DNA from 3 places in the Streptomyces sp. NPDC002838 genome. Region 1 is predicted to be linked to each of the others. Evidence: riboswitches for the same ligand, from Rfam matches in the RefSeq annotation. Region 1 holds a riboswitch; each other region holds the start of a gene.
The links. Region 1 has a riboswitch for cobalamin ahead of ABT063_RS37355 (cobalamin biosynthesis protein). Riboswitches for the same ligand answer to the same signal wherever they lie in the genome.
Positions count from the first base shown of each region.

Region 1 (7,846 bases):
AGCTGAGGGAGCGGCGGCCAGGGGTCGCGGGCGGACGAGTCGAAGCCTGGAGTCGCGCGGGATACGGGACGTCACGGGTGCAGTCTTCCGGTTGACGGTCCGAAAACCCAAACGGAATGCCACGGCGGGCGACGAGGAGGGCCGACGCCGGGCCCGTGCGGGCCGCTGGAGGCCGAGATCAGGCCAGTGGTACGGCGTTAAACGGAACCTGTGGGACCGGGGCGGAGCGGGCGACGGCAGGGTGTCGGGACAGTGGCGGCGCGGTGTCGGCGCCGTCGGTCACATCAGCGGTGTGAGGAAGCGGCGCATCGCCTCTTCGTAGGCCGTGGGGTCGGCGTTCCACATGGCCGCGTGCGGAGCGTGGCGCACCGTGTGGAGGGCGACCCGGTCGGGGCGGGCGGCGGCGAGGCGGCGGGAGTGATCCCAGGGGGCCACCCTGTCGTCGGGGCCGTGGAAGATCATGGTCGGCGTCCGGAGCCGGTCGGCGGCGTCGGCCTCGGCGTCGGCGAGTCGGTCGCCGTACATGCCCGTGCGGCCCTGCGCGGCGCGCACCGCGAGCGGCAGCAGGGCGCCCGGTGTGCGGCGGGCGGCGGCGAGGGCGCGCAGAGTCGTCTCCCAGCTGAGCACCGGGGAGTCCAGGACGAGCCCGGAGATCCGGTCGCGCAGGCCGGAGTGCAGGGCGGCGCGCAGCGCCATGGTGGCGCCGGTGGACCAGCCGAGCAGGACGACCTGGCGCGCGCCGGACCGGACGGCGTAGCCGATCGCCGCGTCCAGGTCCCGCCACTCGGTCTCGCCGAGATGGTTCAGTCCGTCCGGCGGCCGCGGGGCACCGAGGTCGCCGCGGTAGGCCGGGGCGAGCACCGGGAAACGGTGGCGGTGCAGGAACTCCATGACGTTCATGGCGTGTTCGCGGGTGGTGCCCAGGCCGTGCACCGCGATGATCCAGGTGTCCCGCACGCCGGGCACGAACCACGCGGGCAGGGAGCCGAGTTCGCCGGGGACGTCGACGTCGGCGTGGTGCAGGCCGAGGGCGGCGCTCGGGTTGCCGACGTGCAGGTTCGGGGTGAGCCAGACCTTGTCGCCGGGTTTCAGGGTGCCGTGCGAGACGCGTTCCAGGCGGCGGACGACGGTGTCGGCGGAGTGGGACTCCGCGCCGAGGACGGGCCCGACGACCGCGTGCGAGCCGTCGCCGCCGAGGCCGTAGATGCCGGGGCGCAGGGCGGCCAGGTCACGCGTGAGGGTGATCCGGCCCGCGGCCGTCGCGTGCACGGTGAGCCGGGGTTCGGTGGGCAGGGGGCGGCCCGGCGGCGCCTTGAGCGCGGCGTCACTGGCGAGCCGGCCGGCGGCGATGCCCGCCGCACCGGCCGCCAGGGCCGCGGAGACGGCAGCGGCCGTTGCTTTGACAGTGCGCACGGCTCCAGTGTCCTGTCGGACGCGGCTATCGGCCAGCGGGAGGACGGCTCGGAGTGACGCCGCTTGCAGGGACGAGTCAGCCGGTCGCGCCAGTCGCCCGGAGGGCGCGGCAGAAACCTCACCCCCGCTGCCCGTACCCCCGCAGCCGCTCCCCCACCTCCGCCAGCTGCGCCTCGGACAGCAGAGTCGGCGACAACCCCGGTACCGCGGACGCCGTCAGCCACAGGCGGCACATCCACTCCAGCTGGGCCGTGCGGTCGTAGGCCTGGTCCAGGGTGGCGCCGTAGGTGAGGGTGCCGTGGTTCTGGAGGAGACAGCCGGAGCGGTCGGCGAGGGCGTGGAGCATGTTCTCGGCCAACTCGTCGGTGCCGTATGTGGCATACGGGGCAACCCGGACGGGCCCGCCGAGCGCGACGGTCATGTAGTGGATCGCCGGGAGTTCGGGGACGAGCGTCGAGACGGCCGTCGCGTGCACGGCGTGGGTGTGCACGACGGCGCGGGCGTCGGTGCTGCGGTAGACGGCGAGATGCATGGGCAGTTCGCTGGTGGGGACGAGCCCGCCGAGGACCTGCCGGCCGTCGAGGTCGACGCCGGTGACGTCGTCCGGCGCGAGCCGGTCGTAGGGGACACCCGACGGCGTGACCAGCACGGTGTCACCGACGCGCACCGAGACGTTGCCGGAGGTGCCGACGACCAGTCCGTCGGACACGGTCCGGCGGGCCGTCGCGACGAGCGCCTCCCAGGCGTCCGCCTCCTCGGCGCGCACGCCCCTCCCCCGCGACTCCGGCACATCCTGCGCGCCCTCCCGTACACCTCGTACGCCCCGCGGGTCCCGCCGCTGCTCAGCCATGCGGCGATCTTGCCAGGCACGGCGTCAACCCGCCGCCGCGCGGAGACACTTCAGGCCGGAATCACACCCTCCGAAAGATCGTGTATGCGCAAATATGACCTTCTTCGATCGCTTGGCCGGAGATCGCAGAAGATCCGATGATCTTCCAGTAATCTCTGGTGTTTTGTCGTGCACGTCGCCATTCCGGGGGGACATATGGCCCGTGATCGCAAACCATCCCGCCGCCACAACCGCGCCTTAGCGGCGTCCGTGGCGGCTCTCACCGCCGGGGGGATCGCACTCGCCGAGACGCCGGCCTCGGCGGCGAGCCCGCCGAAAGGACACGACGTCTCTTCCCATCAGAAGAACGTCAACTGGCAGAAGGCCAAGTCGAAGGGCGCCAAGTTCGTCTACGTCAAGGCGACCGAGTCCACCACCTACCGCAACCCGTACTTCGGCCAGCAGTACAACGGCGCCCGCGACATGGGCATCATCCGCGGCGCGTACCACTTCGCGCTGCCCAACAAGTCGTCGGGCAAGGCACAGGCGGCACACTTCGTGCGCAACGGCGGCGGCTGGACCGCGGACGGCTGGACGCTGCCGCCCGCGCTCGACATCGAGTACAACCCGTACGACAAGAAGCGCAAGTGCTACGGCCTGAGCAAGGCGAAGATGGTCAGCTGGATCAAGTCGTTCAGCGACGAGGTCAAGCGGCGCACCGGTCGCCGTCCGGTGATCTACACCACCGCCCACTGGTGGAACACGTGCACCGGCCGAAGCGGCGCCTTCGCCTCGAACCACCCCCTGTGGGTCGCCCGTTACAACTCCGCGGGCACGGGGGCACTGCCGGCCGGATGGTCGGCCTGGACGATCTGGCAGTACGACAACGGCGGCAGCCTGCCGGGTGACCAAAATCTCTTCAACGGGTCCCTGACCCAGCTGAGAAAGTTTGCCCGAGGCTACTAGCCGTGCGGCGACTGGGCCGCACGAGAGAAAGGGAGCTCGGCGGTGCGAGAACCGTCATCCCCGGACACCGTGCGGCCCTCCTCAGTTCATCTTCCGTTCACTCAGGTTACCTACGTTCGTCCGGCCAATGACCTCGAACGATTGCCTGGGTAAATGGAAAACTTCTCGCTGATCCTCGCGATTGTGGTGGTAACCGCACTCGCGTTCGATTTCACGAACGGTTTCCACGACACCGCCAACGCGATGGCCACGACCATCTCGACCGGTGCGCTCAAGCCCAAGGTCGCGGTGGCCATGTCCGCCGTACTGAACCTTGTAGGCGCCTTCCTCTCCGTGGAGGTCGCCAACACGATCTCCAAGGGTCTCGTGGACGAGACCGGCATCCGTCCCGAGGTCATCTTCGCCGCCCTGGTCGGCGCGATCCTCTGGAATCTGCTGACCTGGCTCGTGGGCCTGCCCTCCAGTTCCTCGCACGCCCTCATGGGCGGTCTGATCGGCGCCGCCATCGCCTCGGCCGGCGTGGGCGCCGTCCACGGTGACGCGCTGGTCACCAAGGTCCTGATCCCGGCGATCGCGGCCCCACTGGTGGCGGGTCTCGCGGCGATGTTCGCCACCCGCCTCTCCTACAGGCTGGGCAAGAAGGCCGACGGCAAGGCCGCCGAGAAGGGCTACCGGGCCGGCCAGATCGCCTCGGCGGGTCTCGTGTCCCTCGCGCACGGCACGAACGACGCGCAGAAGACGATGGGCATCATCACCCTCGCCCTGGTCGCCGGCGGCGCCGTCGCCCCCGACTCCGACCCGCCCCTGTGGGTCATCCTCTCCGCGGGCATCGCCATCGCGCTGGGCACCTACCTCGGCGGCTGGCGCATCATCCGCACCATGGGCAAGGGTCTGACCGACCTCCAGCCGCAGCAGGGCTTCGCCGCCCAGACCAGCGCGGCCACGGTCATCCTGGCCTCCTCCCACCTCGGCTTCTCCCTCTCCACCACGCACTCGGTCTCCGGCGCGGTGATGGGCGCGGGCCTCGGCCGCAAGGGCGGGGTCGTCCGCTGGTCCACGGCGACGCGCATGTTCGTCGCCTGGGGTCTCACGCTCCCCGCCGCCGCCCTGGTCGGCGCGCTCGCCGAGTACGTGACGGGCTTCGGCGACTGGGGTACGGCCGTCGTCGCCGTCTTCCTCGTCGCCTCCAGCGCCGCGATCTGGAAGATCTCCCGCCGTGAGGTCGTCGACCACACGAACGTCTGCGACTCCGAGGAGCCGGCCGGCGTGATGACCACGGCGATCGCCGCCGTGACCCCGCCGCCGGCGGGCACGGTGACCGAGGACCTCGCCACCACGATCCCGGCCCAGGCGGCCGAGCCCGCCACGTCGACCGCCACCACGGTCTGACCCCCGCGCACCCGGTCAAGCATCCGGCCAAGAAGGAAGCATCACCATGAAGATCGACTGGTCGGCCCTCGGCTCCGTCTTCGGCGTCAGCCTCGCGGTCACCGTGGCCCTCGTGGCCGTGTTCACCCTCGGCATCACCGGCCTCTCACGACGCGAACGGGCGGCGGCCCAGGGGGACTCCGCCGCGCTTGCGGTCACGGGCGCGTACGCCTGCTTCGCGGCGTGCGCGGCGGCGGTGGCGTACGGGATCTATCTGATCGTGGCCTGACGCACAGCACGCGAAAGCACTTGAGGTGCGGAACGGATCACCGTCCCGCACCTCACGCATGTGTGGGCCTTCGCACACTCTCCCGTCGCAGGTCAACAGCAAGTTGACGGCCCTTCCAACCCCGTGGTGGACTGCCGGAGCCATGTACGGCGGCAGGAGAGGAAGCCGGTGAGAATCCGGCGCGGTCCCGCCACTGTCACCGGGGTAGAAAGCCCCGGGAGCCAGGAACTCTCACCGCCGGTCTCGTCGAACCAGGGCGTGGACACCCTGAGTGAGGACATATCGCCATGCTCGGCTGCCGATTGAGGTTCAGTACCAACGCGTTGTCTGACTCCGCGGTCGGCTGAGCCGATGCGGGCCGATCGCGTTTTCGCGTACGGCGCCGCCGCCGGCCTCCTCGGCGACCTGCTTCTCGGTGATCCGCGCCGTGGGCATCCGGTCGCCGTGTTCGGACGGGCCGCGGGTGCCGTGGAGCGGGTGTTGTGGCGGGACCATCGCGGGTGGGGTGCGCTGCACGCCGTCGTGTGTGCCGGTGGCGCCGTCGCGCTCGGGGCCGTGGCCGCTCGTGCCGTACGTACGTCCCCTGCCGCCTCCGTCGCGCTGACCGGCGCCGCCACCTGGGCCGTCGTGGGCGGGACTTCGCTCGCCCGGGAAGCCCGGGCCGTCGGACGTGCCCTGGAGGCGGGGGACGTCGAGGGGGCCCGGGCGCGGCTGCCGCATCTGTGCGGACGGGATCCGCAGGCACTCGACGCCGACGGGATCGCGCGGGCCGTGGTGGAGTCCGTCGCCGAGAACACGTCCGACGCGGTGGTGGGGGCGCTGGTGTGGGGGGCCGTTGGTGGGGTGCCGGGGCTTCTCGGGTTTCGGGCCGTCAACACCCTTGACGCGATGGTCGGGCACAAGTCGCTGCGCCACCGGAGGTTCGGGTGGGCTTCCGCGCGGCTCGACGACGTTGCGGGGTGGCCGGGGGCGCGGGTGACTGCGGTTCTGGCTGCGGTGGCCGGCGAAGATCTGCGGGGGGCCGTACGTGCTTGGCGTGCGGACGCGGCCAAGCATCCGAGTCCCAACGCCGGGCCTGTGGAGGCGTCGTTCGCGGGGGCGCTGGGGGTGCGGCTCGGGGGGACGTTGTCGTATGCGGGGCGGGTCGAGCATCGGCCTGTGCTGAACGATGGGGGGCGTTCTGTGGAAGTCGGGGACATCGAGCGGGCTGTTCGGTTGTCGCGGCGGGTGGGGTGGCTGGCGTTGGGGGTGAGTGCGGCAGGTGCGCTACTGCGGGAGCGGGTCGCGAGGCGCCCGGCACCGCAGGCTGTGCCCACCCTCCCCCACTCTCGGCTTCGCTCGAGCGGGGGGACCCCCATCGCCCTGCGGAACGACTGCCCACAGCGGTGCCGCCGGCGGTCGGGGCGTGTGTCATGACCGGTGGTGGGCTTCTCGTCGCCGGTACCACCTCCGACGCCGGCAAAAGTGTCGTCACCGCCGGGATCTGTCGGTGGCTGGTGCGGCAGGGCGTCAAGGTGGCGCCCTTCAAGGCGCAGAACATGTCCCTCAATTCGTTCGTGACGCGGGAGGGCGCGGAGATCGGGCGGGCGCAGGCCATGCAGGCGCAGGCCTGTCGTGTCGAGCCGACCGCCCTGATGAATCCCGTGCTGCTCAAGCCAGGAGGCGAGCAGAGCAGTCAGGTCGTGCTGCTCGGGAAGCCGGTCGGCGAGCTGAGCGCGCGCGGGTACCACGGGGGGCGGCAGCAAAGGCTCCTCGGGACCGTGCTGGACTGTCTCGCCGAGTTGCGGGGCACGTATGACGCGGTGATCTGTGAGGGGGCCGGCAGTCCTGCCGAGATCAATCTGCGGCGGACCGACATCGTGAACATGGGGATCGCGCGGAACGCGCGGCTGCCTGTGCTCGTGGTGGGGGACATCGACCGTGGTGGCGTGTTCGCCTCCTTCTTCGGGACCGTCGCGCTGCTTTCGCCCGAGGATCAGGAACTCGTCGCCGGGTTCCTGGTCAACAAGTTCCGGGGGGACGTCTCCCTGCTGGAACCCGGGCTCGACATGTTGCACGGGCTCACCGGACGGCGGACCTACGGCGTCCTGCCCTTCCGGCACGGGCTCGGCATCGACGAGGAGGACGGGCTCCGGGTCTCCCTGCGGGGGACGGTCAGGGAGTCGGTCGTCGCCCCGCCCGTCGGCGCGGACGTACTGCGCGTCGCCGTCTGTGCCGTCCCCCTGATGTCCAACTTCACCGACGTGGACGCGCTGGCCGCCGAGCCGGGTGTGGTCGTCCGGTTCGTGGACCGGCCGGAGGAGCTGTCCGACGCCGACCTCGTGGTGATTCCGGGGACCCGGGGGACCGTACGGGCACTGGAGTGGCTGCGGGAGCGCGGGCTGGCCGACGCCCTCGTCCGCAGGGCCGCGGCCGGGCTGCCGGTCCTCGGCATCTGCGGCGGCTTCCAGATCCTCGGCGAGCACATCGAGGACGACGTCGAGAGCCGGCAGGGGCATGTCGACGGGCTCGGGCTGCTTCCCGTACGGGTGCGGTTCGCGCGGGAGAAGACCCTCACGCGGCCGGAGGGCGAAGCCCTCGGGGAGCACGCCGCGGGGTACGAGATTCATCACGGGGTCGCCGATATCGCAGGCGGAGAGCCCTTCCTGGACGGCTGCCGGGTCGGCCAGACCTGGGGCACGCACTGGCACGGATCGCTGGAGTCGGACGGTTTCCGGCGGGCCTTCCTGCGTGAGGTGGCGGCCGCCGCGGGCCGCCGGTTCGTGCCGGCCCCGGACACCTCGTTCGCCGCGCTGCGCGAGGAGCAGCTCGACCGGCTCGGCGACCTGATCGAACAGCACGCGGACACGGACGCGCTGTGGCGGCTCATCGAGTCCGGCGCGCCGCAAGGACTGCCTTTCCTTCCACCGGGAGCGCCCGCATGAGCACAGTGTTGTTGTTGTCGACCGCCGACACGGACCTGTTGGCGGCTCGGGCCGCTT
Region 1 is NZ_JBEOVF010000040.1:58,308-66,153, forward strand. It holds gene ABT063_RS37325 (hypothetical protein) at 1-75, opposite strand, end outside; gene ABT063_RS37330 (alpha/beta hydrolase) at 280-1,413, opposite strand; gene ABT063_RS37335 (class II aldolase/adducin family protein) at 1,532-2,263, opposite strand; gene ABT063_RS37340 (lysozyme) at 2,459-3,208, shown strand; gene ABT063_RS37345 (inorganic phosphate transporter) at 3,362-4,597, shown strand; gene ABT063_RS37350 (hypothetical protein) at 4,644-4,865, shown strand; cobalamin riboswitch at 4,976-5,115, shown strand; gene ABT063_RS37355 (cobalamin biosynthesis protein) at 5,217-6,281, shown strand; gene ABT063_RS37360 (cobyric acid synthase) at 6,278-7,789, shown strand; gene cobN (cobaltochelatase subunit CobN) at 7,786-7,846, shown strand, end outside.

Region 2 (7,846 bases), on a different contig from region 1:
TGGGGTCATCGGGGGTGTCTCCTTGGGGCGGCCAAGATCGAGTGCGCCCTCTTACGGCACCACCGCGCCCGTCGGGCCACCAGTGAGCCGGGCCGTCCGAGTGAGCGGGGGCCGGGCCGTCCGGGTGAGGCCGATGGACCGGCGGGAAAACCGGTCGCCCGTCCCCGCGCCCCGCTGCTACGGTCCCGCCATGCAGCGCGACCGTGTCCCCGCACATCCGTCTCTCACGACGACGCCGGAGAGTGTCCCGGCGCGCTGACCACTGGACCGCATGTCCGAAGCCCCGGGGCGAGTGCCCCGGGGCTGCGTCGTTCCTTGGTCCCCCTGGTACCTCGCCCCCCGAGCGAGGGAGCTCACCATGTACTACGACCACCGCCGACTCGGCCGTGAACTCGACCTGTTCGACACCGACCCGCTGATGGGGTCCGGCCTGCCCTTCTGGCTTCCTGACGGGGCCGTCGTACGGCACACCCTGGAGGAGTACATCCGGGAGGCCGAACGCGCCGCCGGCTACCGGCATGTGTACTCGCCCGTGCTCGGCAAGCGGGAGCTGTACGAGATGTCCGGCCACTGGTCCCACTACAGCGACGACATGTTCCCGCCGATGGAACTGGGCGCGGAGGAGGTCGTACTGCGCCCCAGCCTCTGCCCCCACCACGCCCTCATCTACCGCTCCCGCTCCCACAGCTACCGGGAACTCCCCCTTCGGATGGCCGAGTTGGGCGGCATGTACCGCTCCGAGCTGTCCGGCGTCCTCGGCGGGCTGACCCGCGTCCGGGCCATCCAGCTCAACGACGCGCACATCTTCTGCACCCTGGAGCAGGCCGTCGAGGAGGCCCGCGCGGCCCTGGAGCTGATCGGCCGCGCCTACGCCGACCTGGGCATCCGCGCCGCCCGGTACCGTCTCTCCCTCCCCGGCGAGGGCGGCAAAGGCAAGTACGTCGCCGACCCGGAGCTGTGGCGGCGGGCCACCGCACTGCTCAGGGAGGTCCTGGACGGCTCCGGCATCGCTTACGAGGCGGTGGAGGGCGAGGCCGCCTTCTACGGCCCCAAGATCGACGTCCAGATCACCGACCCCGCCGGACGCGAATCCACCCTCTCCACCGTCCAGATCGACTTCCACCAGCCCGAGCGCTTCGACCTGCGCTACATCGGCGCCGACGGGGCGAAACACCGGCCGGTCATGGTGCACCGCAGCATCATCGGCAGCGTGGAACGGGCGGTCGCGCACCTCATCGAGGAACACGGCGGCGCGTTCCCGGCGTGGCTCGCGCCCGTGCAGCTGGTGGTGCTGCCGGTGGCGCAGGCGCAGGTGGAGCAGGGGGAGGAGGTCGTACGGCGGGCTCTGGCGCGGGGTCTGCGGGCGGAGCTGGCGGCCCCCGGTGACGGCACCCTCGGCGCCCGCGTCCGGGCGGCGCGGCTCGTGCCGTACCAGGCGGTGATCGGGGAGCGGGAGGCCGGCGGCGACCTGGCGGCCGTACGGCTGCGGGACGGGCGGCGTCCGGGGGCGGTGCCGGTGGCCGAACTGCTGCGCGTGATCGGAGCCTGTGTGGAGGAGCGCGGCACCGAACTGTGGCGGGCTGCGTAAGGTCACTCTCGTAGCCCGTGGAGAGAGGATCCCAGCCGTGACAGCCGTGACAGGTCAGCCCATCCCGGTGATCATCGACTGCGACACGGGTGTCGACGACGCCCTGGCCCTGCTGTTCGCCGTACGGCACCCGGGTCTCGACGTGCGCGCGGTGACCTGCGTGGCGGGGAACACCGACGTGGACGGGGTGGTCCGCAACACCCTGACCGTGCTGGAGCAAGCAGGGGCGTCCGGCATACCGGTCGCGCGGGGTGCCGAACGCCCGCTGATCGAGCCCGTCCGCACGGCCCGGCACGTCCACGGCCAGGACGGGATGGGCGACCTCGGCCTGCCCGCGCCGACCCGAGTCCCGGTCGACGTCGACGCGGTCACGCTGCTGCGGCAGGAGATCCTCGCCTCCCCCCGTCCGGTCACCCTGATCCCCACCGCACCGCTGACGAACATCGCGCTGCTCCTGCGCACGCACCCGGAGGTGGTGCGGAACATCGAGCGGATCGTGTTCATGGGCGGCGCGGTGGCGGCCGGAAACGCCACGCCCGTCGCGGAGTTCAACGTGTGGCACGACCCCGAGGCCGCCGCGATCCTGCTCACGGCCGGGGTGCCGATCACGATGTACGGCCTGGACGTCTTCAAGCAGGTCCTCGTCCCGGCCGGGGATGTCCAGCGCCTGCGCGCGAGCACGGAACCCCGCCTCCGCATGGCCGGCGAACTCCTCGCCCACCGCGACCCCGCCACCTCCGGCGACCCCACCCCCATGGGCGGCCTCGGCGACGCGGGCGCGGTCTGCGCGGTCGTCGACCCGGAGGGCATCACCACCGAGCCCCTCCCGGTCGAGGTCGCCCTGGCCCCGGGCCCCACCCGAGGCCAGACGATCGTCGACCGCCGCTCACGGCCCGGTGAGTCCGAGATCCACGAGGGCGTACGTGAACAGCCGCTGGTGGATGTGGCGTTGGGCGTGGACGTGGAGCGGTATGTGAAGTTGTGGCTGGCGACCGTGGAGGGCGTTTAGGGCCGGTCGCAGTCGGCGGAGCGTTTCGCGGCGCAGCGGGAACTCCTTGCCGGGCGGGGGATGGACACGACGCGGTGCGGGCTGGCCTGCTTCAGCGCTGCCGGCTTCAGCGATGTCGCGACGCCCGGCAGTTGCCCGTCGGGGCACTAGCGGGTGTCGGCCGGCCGTACCGCCCACCTCTGTTCCACCTTCGCGAGCCGCCAGTAGCCGATGGCCGCCGCCCACACCACCACGAACAGACCGACGATGACGTAACCGACGTTGTCGAGATCGATGTCGGCGATCCAGGTGGTCACGACGTCGGTCAGGTCGAGCTTCTCGTGCAGGACGCCGACCAGTTCGATCGTGCCGATGAAGAAGGCGACGGCGATGGACAGGCCGGTGATGGTGAGGTTGTAGAAGACCTTGCGGACGGGGTTGGAGAACGCCCACTGGTAGGCGAAGTTCATGAACGTGCCGTCGAGGGTGTCGAACAGGCTCATGCCGGCGGCGAAGAGGAGGGGCAGGGAGAGGATCGCGTACCAGGGCAGACCGGCCGCCGCACCCGAGCCCGCCATCACCATCAGGGTCACCTCGGTGGCCGTGTCGAAGCCGAGGCCGAAGAGGAAGCCGAGGGGGTACATCTGGCCGGGGCGGCTGATGGACTTGGTGAGGCGGCCGAGGATCCGGTTCATGAACCCCCGTGAATCCAGGTGCTGTTCGAGTTCCTTCTCGTCGTACGTGCCGGCCCGCATGGCCCGGAAGACCTTCAGGATCCCGAGCAGGGCGACCAGGTTGAGGGCGGCGATGAGGTAGAGGAACGTCCCCGAGACCGTCGTACCGACGATCCCCAGCGTCTGGTGGGTGCGGGAGTCGTCGTTCATGAGGGTGCCCGCGAGCGCGGCGCCGCCCGCGACGAGCGCGGCCATCGCCACCACCACGCTGGAGTGACCGAGCGCGAACCAGAAGCCCACCGACACCGGCCGCTTGCCGTCGGCCATCAACTTGCGGGTGGTGTTGTCGATGGCGGCGATGTGGTCGGCGTCGAAGGCGTGCCGCATGCCGAGGGTGTAGGCGGTGATGCCGAGGCCGATGCCGAAGGCCTTGTCGCCGACCTCGTAGTGACCGGGTACGACGAGCAGGAAGAGAACACCGAAGGCCACGACGTGCAGGGCGGCGATCACCGCCATCAGGCCGGCGGTCTTGAGGGTGTCCTCGCGGCGCCAGCGGTAGGCGGATGTGGGCTCGGGCAGGGTCATACGGTCACGCTCCAGCACCTCGTGGATCAACTCGTGAGATGCCGTGGCCGGTCTCCTGGCTTACGGGTCGTGTGTCCGCCGTTCCTGCCTTCCCAGTCGTACGACCAGTGGCACCGGCTTGCGCCGGACGGGACGTGAACTCCCCGATCACAGTGGCGAGGGCCGCTCCGGAATGGCCCCTGAAGGGGCGTCACCGGCTTCCCGAGCACCACGGCCCGCCCACCGTAGGGCGGCAGGCGGTCTCCTGCATAGCTGCGTACTTGCGCAGGTATTCAAGATCACACAGGTCGCCTGCGAGGATGACGGCATGCATCTCGTCCCCGCCGACCGAGCGGACCGCCGCACCATCGACGGGCACCGGGTGTGCGACGCCATCGCCGCGATCGGCGAACCCGGCCACGTCCGCACCTGGGCCGACCGTTTCTCCCTCCTCGCGGACCCCAAGAGGCTCGCGCTGCTCCTCGCCCTGCACCAGACCGGGCCGCTGGCCGTGTCCGACCTGGCGATCGCGACCGGCATGAACGATCCCGCCGTATCGCAGGCGCTGCGGTTGCTGCGGGCGGCGGGGGTCGTGGAGGGGGAGAAGGAGGGGCGGGTGGTGCGGTACCGGGTGGTGGACGGAGAGGTGCGGGGGCTGTTGGAGCACTGCGCGGCCGACGGGGGCTGACGCTTGTGGGAGGCGGTGATTGGCAGATCTGTTCCACCCCCGCGAGGGAAAACACCAGGTCACGTGGCCGTGTTGGTGGAACAGATCTGCCAATCACCGGGTTCTCCGGGGGCACCGCGAACAGCGGCTGCGCCGCCGTCAGGTTGTGTGCGTGGTCTGCGAACAGCCGGTCGAGGCCCTGGAAGCGACCGCCGTCTGCAATCACGTGGGCCACGGCGGCTGCCTCCGGTCAGGGCCGCACTGAAACCCCTACAGGCCAGGGCCGACGGCCCCGCCCGCGCACCACGGGGGAAGTGCGCGGGCGGGGCTCCCGACACCCCTGCGGGGCCTCGGGGGGATCGCCGGTCGGGCTGACGTTGCCCGGCCGGCGGTCGAGGGGTCGGCTGATGGGCCTACGAGCGAGTTGCCCGTCCGGCGTTCAAGCCATCAGCCGACGGTACTTACGAGCGAGCGGCCCGCCGGCGTCGCGTGGCCAGGACGATGCCCGCGCCGCCCGCCAGGAGTACGGCCGCGCCGATGGCGATCGGGCCGGTCGCGCTGCTGCCGCCCGTCTCCGCGAGGTTGTCGCCGCCGCCGTTCGGCTTGGGGGCCGGGGCGGTGGTGGAGTCGGAGGGGGTCGGGGTCGGGGTCTCGGTGGACGGCGTCTCCGAGGCCGGGGGCTCGGTCGCCGGAGGCGTCGTCTCCTCCGTCGGCGTCGAGGGCTCGGTGGGCTCCTCCGGGGTCGACGGGGGCGGGGTGGGCGTGGACGGCGGCTCCTCCGTGGGCGGAGGCGTCGTGCAGTTCTTCGTGCCGCCGTTCCAGGCCGCGATCAGCTTGTCCTTGATGACCGGGCGGTCCGGGCCCTTGGGCAGGTCGCCGTGCTGGAATCCGTCGTTGGCGTCGAGCTTGCCGTCGAACTTGACCGCGCCGCGGTAGAGGTCGATCTGCGCGAAGCAGCCCGCGTCCGGCACCGCGATGTCGAGGGAGTCGGTCTGCCCCGGCTTGACGGTCACCGTGTCGAAGTCGACGAAGACCTGCTCGCCGGAGGTCGCGAAGGTCGCGCCGTGGGCGAGGTAGGAGGCGAGGGAGGCGGTGCAGGTGGTGGCGTCGCCGGCGGCACGGACCTTGATGTGGACCTTGCCGTCGTCGGTGGGCTTGAGGTTCTGGTCGTCGACCTTGACCGAGTCGAAGAAGTTGGAGCCGTCCAGCGAGAACTGGCAGCGGTCGGTACCGGTCTCCGTGCCCGCGCCCGTCCCGGGCTTGTAGGTGCCGCCGGACTTCCAGCCGTCGCCGCCGGGGGTGCCGGTGGCCCAGGCGGCCGAGGCGGGGGCGGCACAGAGGACGAGCGCCACGGCGCCCGTCCCCAGCAGGCGGCGCGCGGTGACACGTCTAGCTATGGACATGCGGATCCCATCGGGTGAGGGGGGTGGCGAGTGTTCCGAAGAACACCGGGTCAAAAACGCACACAGAGCCCTGAGATACACAGAGTGATGCACAGGGTCTGAAAAGCACTGGGCCCATTGGTCACATGCGCCACGGTGTCCGCACATCGTGGATCTCCTGGCAGAACGCTGTCAACCTGCGGCTATGGAGGGGGACTTCAGAAGGCCATCACAATTTCATCACACGGGGAATGAACTGCTCCGGACGGCGTTCGAGTTCGCTTTCCCGACAATGTGGACAGGTACCGGAGTGCCTACTTGAGCGCCCCGCACCACTGCCCCGAGGGAGACCGCGTGACCGACCGTCCCGACCGCCCCGAGACCACTCCCGACCTCTCCTCCCGCGACCCCAACTGGTGGCGCCAGGCCGTCGTCTACCAGGTCTACCCCCGCAGCTTCGCCGACGCCGACGGCGACGGACTCGGCGACCTGCGAGGCGTCACCCGCCGGCTGAACCATCTCGCCGCGCTCGGCGTCGACGCCCTGTGGCTGAGCCCCTTCTACCCCTCCGAACTCGCCGACGGCGGCTACGACGTCGCCGACTACCGGGACGTCGACCCGCGCCTGGGCAGCCTCGACGACTTCGACGCGCTCGCCGCCGAGGCCCACCGGCTCGGCCTGAAAGTGATCGTCGACCTGGTCCCCAACCACACCTCCCACCAGCACGTGTGGTTCCAGGAGGCCCTCGCCTCCGGCCCCGGCTCCCCCGCCCGCGACCGCTATGTCTTCCGCGACGGCCGCGGTACGCACGGCGAACTCCCGCCCACCGACTGGCAGTCCGTCTTCGGCGGCAGCGCCTGGCAGCGGGTGCCGGACGGACAGTGGTACCTGCACCTGTTCGCGCCCCAGCAGCCCGACCTCAACTGGGCGAACGAGGAGGTCCGCGCCGACTTCCGCACCACCCTGCGCTTCTGGTCCGACCGCGGGGTCGACGGCTTCCGTGTCGACGTCGCCCACGCCCTGGCCAAGGACCTGAGCGAGCCGCTGCGCGACCTCGGCGCGCCCGAACTCAGCAGCGAGGACGCGCTGCCCCACTTCGCGCCCGGCACCCACCCCTTCTACGACCGCGACGAGGTCCACGAGATCTACCGCGACTGGCGCAAGATCCTCGACTCCTACCGCCCGCCCCGCATGGCGGTCGCGGAGGCCTGGGTCCAGGGCGCCCGACGCACGCTGTACGCCCGTCCGGACGAACTCGGCCAGGCCTTCAACTTCGAGTATCTCCAGGCCGGTTGGGACGCGGACGAGCTGCGGCAGGTCATCACCGACTCGCTGGACAGCGCGCACCAGGCCGGCGCCTCCGCCACCTGGGTGCTGTCCAACCACGACGTCGTACGGCACACCTCCCGGCTGATGCTCCCGCCCGGCACCGACGACAACGCCTGGCTGCTGTCCGGCGGTCACGCGCCCGCGGTGGACGAGTCCCACGGCCTACGACGGGCCAGGGCGGCCACGCTCCTGATGCTGGCGCTGCCCGGATCGTCGTACGTCTACCAGGGCGAGGAACTCGGCCTGCCCGAAGTCGCCGGCCTGCCCGTCGAGGTCCTCCAGGACCCGATCTGGGAACAGACCGGCCGCGTCCGCAAGGGCCGCGACGGATGCCGGGTGCCGCTGCCGTGGACGGCGACGGGACCGTCGTACGGCTTCGGGGCGGGTGGCGCCTGGCTGCCGCAGCCGGAGAGCTTCGCGGCGTACGCCGTCGAGTCCCAGGACGGTGTCGAGGGCTCCACCCTGGAGCTCTACCGCACGGCCCTGCGGCTGCGCCGCAAGCTGCTGGAGGGGGAGTCGCTGACCTGGGCGGACGACAGCCCGGCCGGGGTACTGGACTTCACCCGGCACGACGGCTGGCGGTGCGTCACCAACCTGTCGGGGGCGGCCGTACGGCTGCCGGCGGGGGAGGTACTGCTCAGCAGCGCCCCGCTG
Region 2 is NZ_JBEOVF010000022.1:119,016-126,861, forward strand. It holds gene ABT063_RS26635 (hypothetical protein) at 1-9, opposite strand, end outside; gene thrS (threonine--tRNA ligase) at 359-1,588, shown strand; gene ABT063_RS26645 (nucleoside hydrolase) at 1,635-2,597, shown strand; gene nicT (Nickel transporter NicT) at 2,744-3,835, opposite strand; cobalamin riboswitch at 3,864-4,063, opposite strand; gene ABT063_RS26655 (ArsR/SmtB family transcription factor) at 4,143-4,502, shown strand; gene ABT063_RS26660 (LAETG motif-containing sortase-dependent surface protein) at 4,943-5,884, opposite strand; gene ABT063_RS26665 (glycoside hydrolase family 13 protein) at 6,218-7,846, shown strand, end outside.
Region 2: it holds a riboswitch for cobalamin, as region 1 does, so the genes downstream of both, nicT (Nickel transporter NicT) here and ABT063_RS37355 (cobalamin biosynthesis protein) in region 1, are expected to answer to the same signal.

Region 3 (7,846 bases), on a different contig from region 1:
GGGATGTCGGCCGCTTCGGCACCCGAAGCCGGGAAGGCAGAGATGAGCACCGACGTCAGCAGTGCGGAGAACGAGGGTGGAGCGAGTGTCCGTACCGCGCGCGTGCCCAAGTACTACCGCCTGAAGAAGCACCTGCTCGACATGACGGAGACGCAGTCGCCGGGTACGCCGGTGCCGCCCGAGCGCACGCTCGCCGCCGAGTTCGACACCTCGCGCACCACCGTGCGCCAGGCCCTTCAGGAGCTGGTGGTCGAGGGCCGCCTGGAGCGCATCCAGGGCAAGGGCACGTTCGTCGCCAAGCCGAAGGTCTCGCAGGCGCTCCAACTCACCTCGTACACCGAGGACATGCGCGCCCAGGGCCTCGAACCCACCTCGCAGCTGCTGGACATCGGCTACATCACCGCCGACGACCGGCTGGCCGAGCTGCTCGACATCACGCCCGGCGGGCGGGTGCTGCGCATCGAGCGGCTGCGGATGGCGAACGGCGAGCCGATGGCCATCGAGACGACCCACCTGAGCGCGAAGCGCTTCCCGGCGCTGCGCCGGTCACTGGTCAAGTACACATCCCTCTACACGGCGTTGGCCGAGGTGTACGACGTCCATCTCGCCGAGGCGGAGGAGACCATCGAGACCTCGCTGGCCACCCCGCGCGAGGCCGGCCTGCTCGGCACCGACGTGGGCCTGCCGATGCTGATGCTGTCCCGGCACTCGCTGGACCGGGAGGGTCAGCCGGTGGAGTGGGTGCGGTCCGTCTATCGGGGGGACCGCTACAAGTTCGTGGCGCGGCTGAAGCGGCCTGCGGAATAGAGCTGGGCCGAGTGCGGGATGGCTGGGGGTCCGGGGGTTGTCCCCCGGGGTGATGCGGCGTGGCCCGGCTCAATCGTCCGCAGGAGTAAGGGCCTTCTCAGTACTGCACGCGGTGTAGCGCAACTGCTCTTCCTGCTCTACGGTCCTCCCGTCGCCGCATGGACGGGAGGACCTCCCAGTGCGTACCGCGAACGTCCGAACTTCGGGTGCTTAGGGGCGTGCGCTGGTACGTGCGGGAGCTGACCGACGAGTCGGCGTACGACCGCCATGTCGCCCACGTGCGCAGTACGGACCGGCAGGAGGCGGACCCGCGCCAGGGGTTCCGCTGCTGCTGAGGACCGACACGGAACCGACACATACCGATATGCGGACGAGGGGTTCCGCATCTGCGACACCGTGACCTAGATTGCCTGCGCTTACACAGGTGATCAGTGAGGGGACGGAGCCGCCCGATGTCGAACGAGCCGGAAGTGAGCGGAACGGTGGTGACCCCCGCGAGGGTCGTCATCGCCGTCTGCCTCGTCGCGCCCTTCGTGGCGATGCTGTGGGTGGGGTCGTACACCAAGACGGACCCGGCCTTCATCGGCATCCCGTTCTTCTACTGGTACCAGATGGCCTGGGTGCTGATCTCCACGGCGCTCACGATGATCGCGTACAAGCTGTGGCAGCGTGACCAGCGCGCCCGCTCCTCCCAGAAGGGCGGTGCGTCGCAGTGAACGACGGCGTGAACGGCGTCGCACTCGCCGTCTTCATCTTCTTCTTCCTGGCCGTCACGGTCATGGGCTTCCTGGCCGCCCGCTGGCGCAAGGCAGAGAACGAGCACAGCCTCGACGAATGGGGCCTCGGCGGCCGCTCGTTCGGCACCTGGGTCACCTGGTTCCTGCTCGGCGGCGACCTGTACACGGCGTACACCTTCGTCGCCGTACCGGCGGCGATCTACGCGGCGGGCGCGGCCGGTTTCTTCGCCGTGCCGTACACCATCCTGGTCTACCCGCTGATCTTCACCTTCCTGCCCCGCCTGTGGTCGGTCTCGCACAAGCACGGCTACGTCACGACCTCGGACTTCGTGCGCGGCCGGTGGGGCTCCAAGAGTCTGTCCCTCGCCGTGGCCCTCACCGGCATCCTCGCGACCATGCCGTACATCGCGCTCCAGCTGGTCGGCATCCAGGCCGTGCTGGACGTGATGGGCGTCGGCGGTGGCGAGAACACCAACTGGTTCATCAAGGACCTGCCGCTGCTGATCGCCTTCGGCGTGCTGGCCGCGTACACGTACTCGTCGGGTCTGCGGGCCCCCGCGCTGATCGCGTTCGTGAAGGACACGCTGATCTACATCGTCATCGCGGTGGCGATCATCTACATCCCGATCAAGCTGGGCGGGTTCGACGACATCTTCGCCAAGGCGAGTGAGGCGTACAGTCAGACCAACCCGGCGACGGGCGCCCCGCGCGGTGCGCTGGTCCCGGCGGAGGCCGGCCAGTGGACGTACGCCACGCTGGCGTTGGGCTCCGCGCTGGCGCTGTTCATGTACCCGCACTCGATCACGGCGACGCTGTCCTCGCGCAGCCGTGAGGTGATCCGCCGCAACACCACCATTCTGCCGCTGTACTCGCTGATGCTGGGCCTGCTGGCGCTGCTGGGCTTCATGGCGATCGCGGCCGGAGTCAAGGTCAGCAACGGGCAGTTGGCGATCCCGCAGCTGTTCGAGGACATGTTCCCGAGCTGGTTCGCGGGCGTGGCCTTCGCAGCGATCGGCATCGGCGCGCTGGTGCCGGCGGCGATCATGTCGATCGCGGCCGCGAACCTCTTCACCCGCAACATCTACAAGGACTTCATCAAGCCGGACGCCACGCCGGCGCAGGAGACCAAGGTCTCCAAGCTGGTCTCGCTCCTGGTGAAGGTGGGCGCGCTGGCCTTCGTCCTGACGATGGACAAGACGGTCGCGATCAACTTCCAGCTGCTGGGCGGCATTTGGATCCTGCAGACCTTCCCGGCGCTGGTCGGCGGCCTGTTCACCCGCTGGTTCCACCGCTGGGCGCTGCTCGCGGGCTGGGCGGTCGGCATGGTCTACGGCACGGTCGCCGCGTACGGCGTCGCCTCGCCGACGCAGAAGCACTTCGGCGGCTCGTCGAAGGAGATCCCCGGCATCGGCGAGATCGGCTACATCGGTCTGACGGCGTTCGTGCTGAACGTGGTCGTCACCGTCGTCCTGACCTTCGTCCTGAAGGCGCTGAAGGCCCCGGAGGGCGTCGACGAGACCAAGCCGTCGGACTACACGGCCGACGCGGGCGACCCGGGCGTCCAGGTGGAGCTGCCGCCGGCCACGGCGGGCGCCACGCACTGAGCCGTACGCGAGAACGACGGGCCGCCGGATCGAATCCGGCGGCCCGTCGCCGTTCCCGGCCATGCGCCGCAAGGGCACTCGGCACCTCACTCTCCTCACCTACGAGTTGACGCTCCGAAACCACCGCGACACAACATATGGGGGTGCTGTCCTCACGCGGCACAAGATGTATGCTCATGCTCGCTGTCGCCGCAGGGGAATCCGGTGCGAATCCGGAACTGTCCCGCAACGGTGTACCCATGCCCGTATATGCGCGTATGGGCGTCAGTCCGAGGACCTGCCGACAGCACGCCCGGCCGTCCGGTCCGGGTGTTCTGACGTCCGGGCCTCGTGGAATGGGTCGGTGGACGCGACGCCGCGTGCGCTCGTGTGCTGCCCCCTGCCCTCCACCAGGCCCCCGTGCCGAGCGAGGGAGAGCCCCACGTGACCATCGCGCCAGCCGAACCGGTTTCAGCAGCCCTGGAGACCGACGGTCCCGGAACCGCGTTGCTGCGGATCCTGACCGAGCTGACCGCCGACCTGCCCGACGCCGACCCCGGCCGGGTCGCCGCAGCCGCGCTGCGCGGCCGGTCCGCGCGGGCCGACGAGACGGAGTTGCGCGAGCTGGCCACCGAGGCGGCCGCCGGCCTGATCTCCGAGGACCCGGTCTACTCGCGGCTGGCCGCCCGCCTGTTGACGATCGGCATCGCCGCCGAAGCCGCCTCGCAGGGCGTCACGTCCTTCACCGGGTCCGTCGCCGTGGGGCACCGGGAGGGGCTCATCGCCGACCGTACGGCCGAGTTCGTACGGGTCCACGCCGAGCGCCTCGACGCGCTGATCGACACGGACGCCGACGACCGCCTCGGCTACTTCGGCCTGCGCACCCTGCACAGCCGCTATCTGCTCCGGCACCCGATCACCCGCAAGGTGATCGAGACGCCGCAGCACTTCATGCTGCGCGTCGCCGCGGGGCTGGCGGAGGACGACACGAGCAGGTCCGTCGACGAAGTCGCCGCGCTCTACCGGCTCATGAGCCGCCTCGACTACCTGCCCTCCTCCCCCACCCTCTTCAACTCCGGTACCCGGCACCCCCAGATGTCGTCCTGCTACCTCCTGGACTCCCCCAAGGACGAGCTGGACTCCATCTACGACCGCTACCACCAGGTGGCCCGCCTCTCGAAGCACGCCGGCGGCATCGGCATCGCCTACTCCCGCATCCGCTCCCGCGGTTCGCTGATCCGCGGCACGAACGGGCACTCCAACGGCATCGTCCCGTTCCTGAAGACCCTCGACGCCTCGGTCGCCGCGGTGAACCAGGGCGGCCGGCGCAAGGGCGCGGCGGCGGTCTATCTGGAGACCTGGCACTCCGACATCGAGGAGTTCCTGGAGCTGCGCGACAACACCGGTGAGGACGCCCGCCGTACGCACAACCTGAACCTCGCGCACTGGGTCCCGGACGAGTTCATGCGCCGGGTCGACGCCGACGGGCAGTGGTCGCTGTTCTCGCCGTCCGACGTGCCGGAGCTGGTCGACCTGTGGGGCGAGGAGTTCGACGCGGCGTACCGGTCGGCCGAGAAGAGGGGGCTGGCGAAGAAGACCATCCCCGCCCGTGACCTCTACGGCCGCATGATGCGCACCCTCGCGCAGACCGGCAACGGCTGGATGACCTTCAAGGACGCCGCCAACCGCACCGCCAACCAGACGGCCGAGCCGGGCCACGTGGTCCACTCCTCCAACCTCTGCACGGAGATCCTGGAGGTCACGGACGACGGGGAGACGGCGGTCTGCAACCTGGGGTCGGTGAACCTGGGCGCGTTCGTCTCCGGCGGCGACATCGACTGGGAGCGGCTGGACGAGACGGTCCGTACCGCCGTCACCTTCCTCGACCGGGTCGTCGACATCAACTTCTACCCGACCGAGCAGGCGGGCCGCTCCAACTCCCGCTGGCGCCCGGTCGGCCTCGGCGCGATGGGTCTGCAGGACGTCTTCTTCCAGTTGCGCCTGCCCTTCGACTCGCCGGAGGCCAAGCGGCTCTCCACGCGGATCGCCGAGCGCATCATGCTGGCCGCGTACGAGGCCTCCGCCGACCTCGCCGAGCGCAACGGCCCGCTGCCGGCCTGGGAGAAGACCCGTGCGGCCCGGGGTGTCCTCCACCCCGACCACTACGACACGGAGTTGACCTGGCCGGAGCGCTGGGCGGCCCTGCGCGAGCGGATCGCCTCCGTCGGCATGCGCAACTCGCTGCTGCTGGCGATCGCGCCCACCGCCACCATCGCCTCGATCGCGGGCGTGTACGAGTGCATCGAGCCGCAGGTGTCCAACCTGTTCAAGCGCGAGACGCTGTCCGGCGAGTTCCTCCAGGTCAACTCGTACCTGGTGAAGGAACTGAAGGAGCTGGGCGTCTGGGACGCGCGCACCCGTGAGGCGCTGCGCGAGGCGAACGGCTCGGTGCAGGAATTCGCCTGGATCCCCGAGGACGTACGGGCCCTGTACCGCACCGCGTGGGAGATCCCGCAGCGCGGCCTGATCGACATGGCGGCGGCCCGGACCCCGTTCCTGGACCAGTCCCAGTCGCTGAACCTCTTCCTGGAGACGCCCACCATCGGCAAGCTCTCCTCGATGTACGCGTACGCCTGGAAGTCGGGCCTGAAGACGACGTACTACCTGCGCTCGCGCCCGGCGACCCGCATCGCCCGCGCCGCCCGAGCCCAGGCGCAGTCCGAGAAGACCATCCCCGTACAGCAGCCGGCGCCCGACGAGGCCGTCGCCTGCTCCCTGGAAAACCCCGAGTCCTGCGAGGCCTGCCAGTAATGACCACCCGTAACACGAACCTGCTCGACCCGGGCTTCGAACTGACTCTCCGTCCCATGCGCTACCCCGACTTCTACGAGCGCTACCGGGACGCCATCAAGAACACCTGGACCGTGGAGGAGGTAGACCTCCACTCGGATGTGTCGGATCTCGCGAAACTGTCACAAGGTGAGCAGCACCTCATCGGCCGCCTGGTCGCCTTCTTCGCGACGGGCGACTCGATCGTCGCGAACAACCTGGTGCTGACGCTGTACAAGCACATCAACTCCCCCGAGGCCCGCCTGTACCTGAGCAGGCAGCTCTTCGAGGAGGCCGTCCACGTCCAGTTCTACCTGACGCTCCTGGACACCTACCTGCCCGACCCGGAGGACAGGGCCGCGGCCTTCGACGCCGTCGAGAACATCCCCTCCATCCGCGAGAAGGCCGAGTTCTGCTTCAAGTGGATCAACGAGGTCGAGAAGCTGGACCGCCTCGAGACGAAGGCGGACCGCCGCCGCTTCCTGCTCAACCTCGTCTGCTTCGCCGCGTGCATCGAGGGCCTGTTCTTCTACGGCGCCTTCGCCTACGTCTACTGGTTCCGCAGCCGGGGTCTGCTGCACGGCCTGGCGACCGGCACCAACTGGGTGTTCCGCGACGAGACGATGCACATGAGCTTCGCGTTCGACGTCGTGGACACCGTCCGCAAGGAGGAGCCGGAGCTGTTCGACGACCAGCTTCAGCAGCAGGTCACCGACATGCTGAGGGAGGCCGTCGAGGCCGAGCTGCAGTTCGCGCGCGACCTGTGCGGTGACGGCCTCCCGGGCATGAACACCGACTCGATGCGGCAGTACCTGGAGTGCGTGGCCGACCAGCGCCTGACGCGCCTCGGCTTCGCTCCGGTGTACGGCTCCGAGAACCCCTTCTCCTTCATGGAGCTCCAGGGCGTTCAGGAGCTGACCAACTTCTTCGAGCGGCGTCCGTCGGCGTACCAGGTCGCGGTGGAGGGCACCGTGGACCTGGACGAGGACTTCTGAATCTCGTAGGCCTCGCGGGCTTCCTGGGCCTCCCTGATCTGACGGTCGATGCGCCGGTCGTGCAGGATGCCGATCACTGACGGGAGGACCAGGAGGACGAGGATCCCGAGGACGGTGAGCATTCCGATCAGGCCTTGTGTCTGTGCGGTGGTCATGACACCACTGTCACGCCGAATACTCCTTACCGACAGTGGCAGGACTGCCGTGGACCCTCGATTTACTGCCAGATCCGAGGCAGACTGGCGGCATGTTGCAGAACGTGGCGGCCGTCCTTCTCAACGGCGTGCATCCCTTCGAACTCGGCGTCGTCTGCGAGGTCTTCGGCATCGACCGCAGTGACGAGGGCCTGCCGGTGTACGACTTCGCGGTCGTCTCGGCGGAGGGACCCTCGCTCGGCACGCACGTCGGCGGCCTCACCGTCTCCACGCCGTACGGCCTGGACCGGCTGGACGAGGCCGATCTGATCGCCGTGCCGGCCGGGAGCGACTACGTCACCCGGGAGTATCCGCCGGAGCTGCTCGACGCCCTGGTCCGGGCCGTGGACCGGGGCGCCCGGGTGATCAGCGTCTGCTCCGGCGTGTTCGCGCTCGGTGCCGCCGGGCTGCTCGACGGGCGGCGGTGCAGTGTGCACTGGCGGCAGGCGGAGGAGCTGGCCCGTCGCTATCCACAGGCGATCATCGAGCCGGACGTGCTGTACGTCGACGAGGACCCGGTGATCACCTCGGCCGGCACCGCCGCCGGCATCGACGCCTGTCTGCACATCGTGCGCAAGGAACAGGGGCCGGAGGTCGCCAACAAGATCGCCCGGCGGATGGTGGTGCCGCCGCACCGGGACGGCGGGCAGGCCCAGTACATCGAGCGCCCGCTGCCGCGGTCCCAGTGCGACACGGTCGGC
Region 3 is NZ_JBEOVF010000006.1:23,611-31,456, forward strand. It holds gene ABT063_RS10100 (GntR family transcriptional regulator) at 43-807, shown strand; gene ABT063_RS52170 (YbdD/YjiX family protein) at 1,014-1,142, shown strand; gene ABT063_RS10105 (DUF3311 domain-containing protein) at 1,260-1,523, shown strand; gene mctP (monocarboxylate uptake permease MctP) at 1,520-3,148, shown strand; cobalamin riboswitch at 3,319-3,447, shown strand; gene ABT063_RS10115 (ribonucleoside-diphosphate reductase subunit alpha) at 3,572-5,938, shown strand; gene ABT063_RS10120 (ribonucleotide-diphosphate reductase subunit beta) at 5,938-6,951, shown strand; gene ABT063_RS10125 (hypothetical protein) at 6,864-7,106, opposite strand; gene ABT063_RS10130 (GlxA family transcriptional regulator) at 7,199-7,846, shown strand, end outside.
Region 3: it holds a riboswitch for cobalamin, as region 1 does, so the genes downstream of both, ABT063_RS10115 (ribonucleoside-diphosphate reductase subunit alpha) here and ABT063_RS37355 (cobalamin biosynthesis protein) in region 1, are expected to answer to the same signal.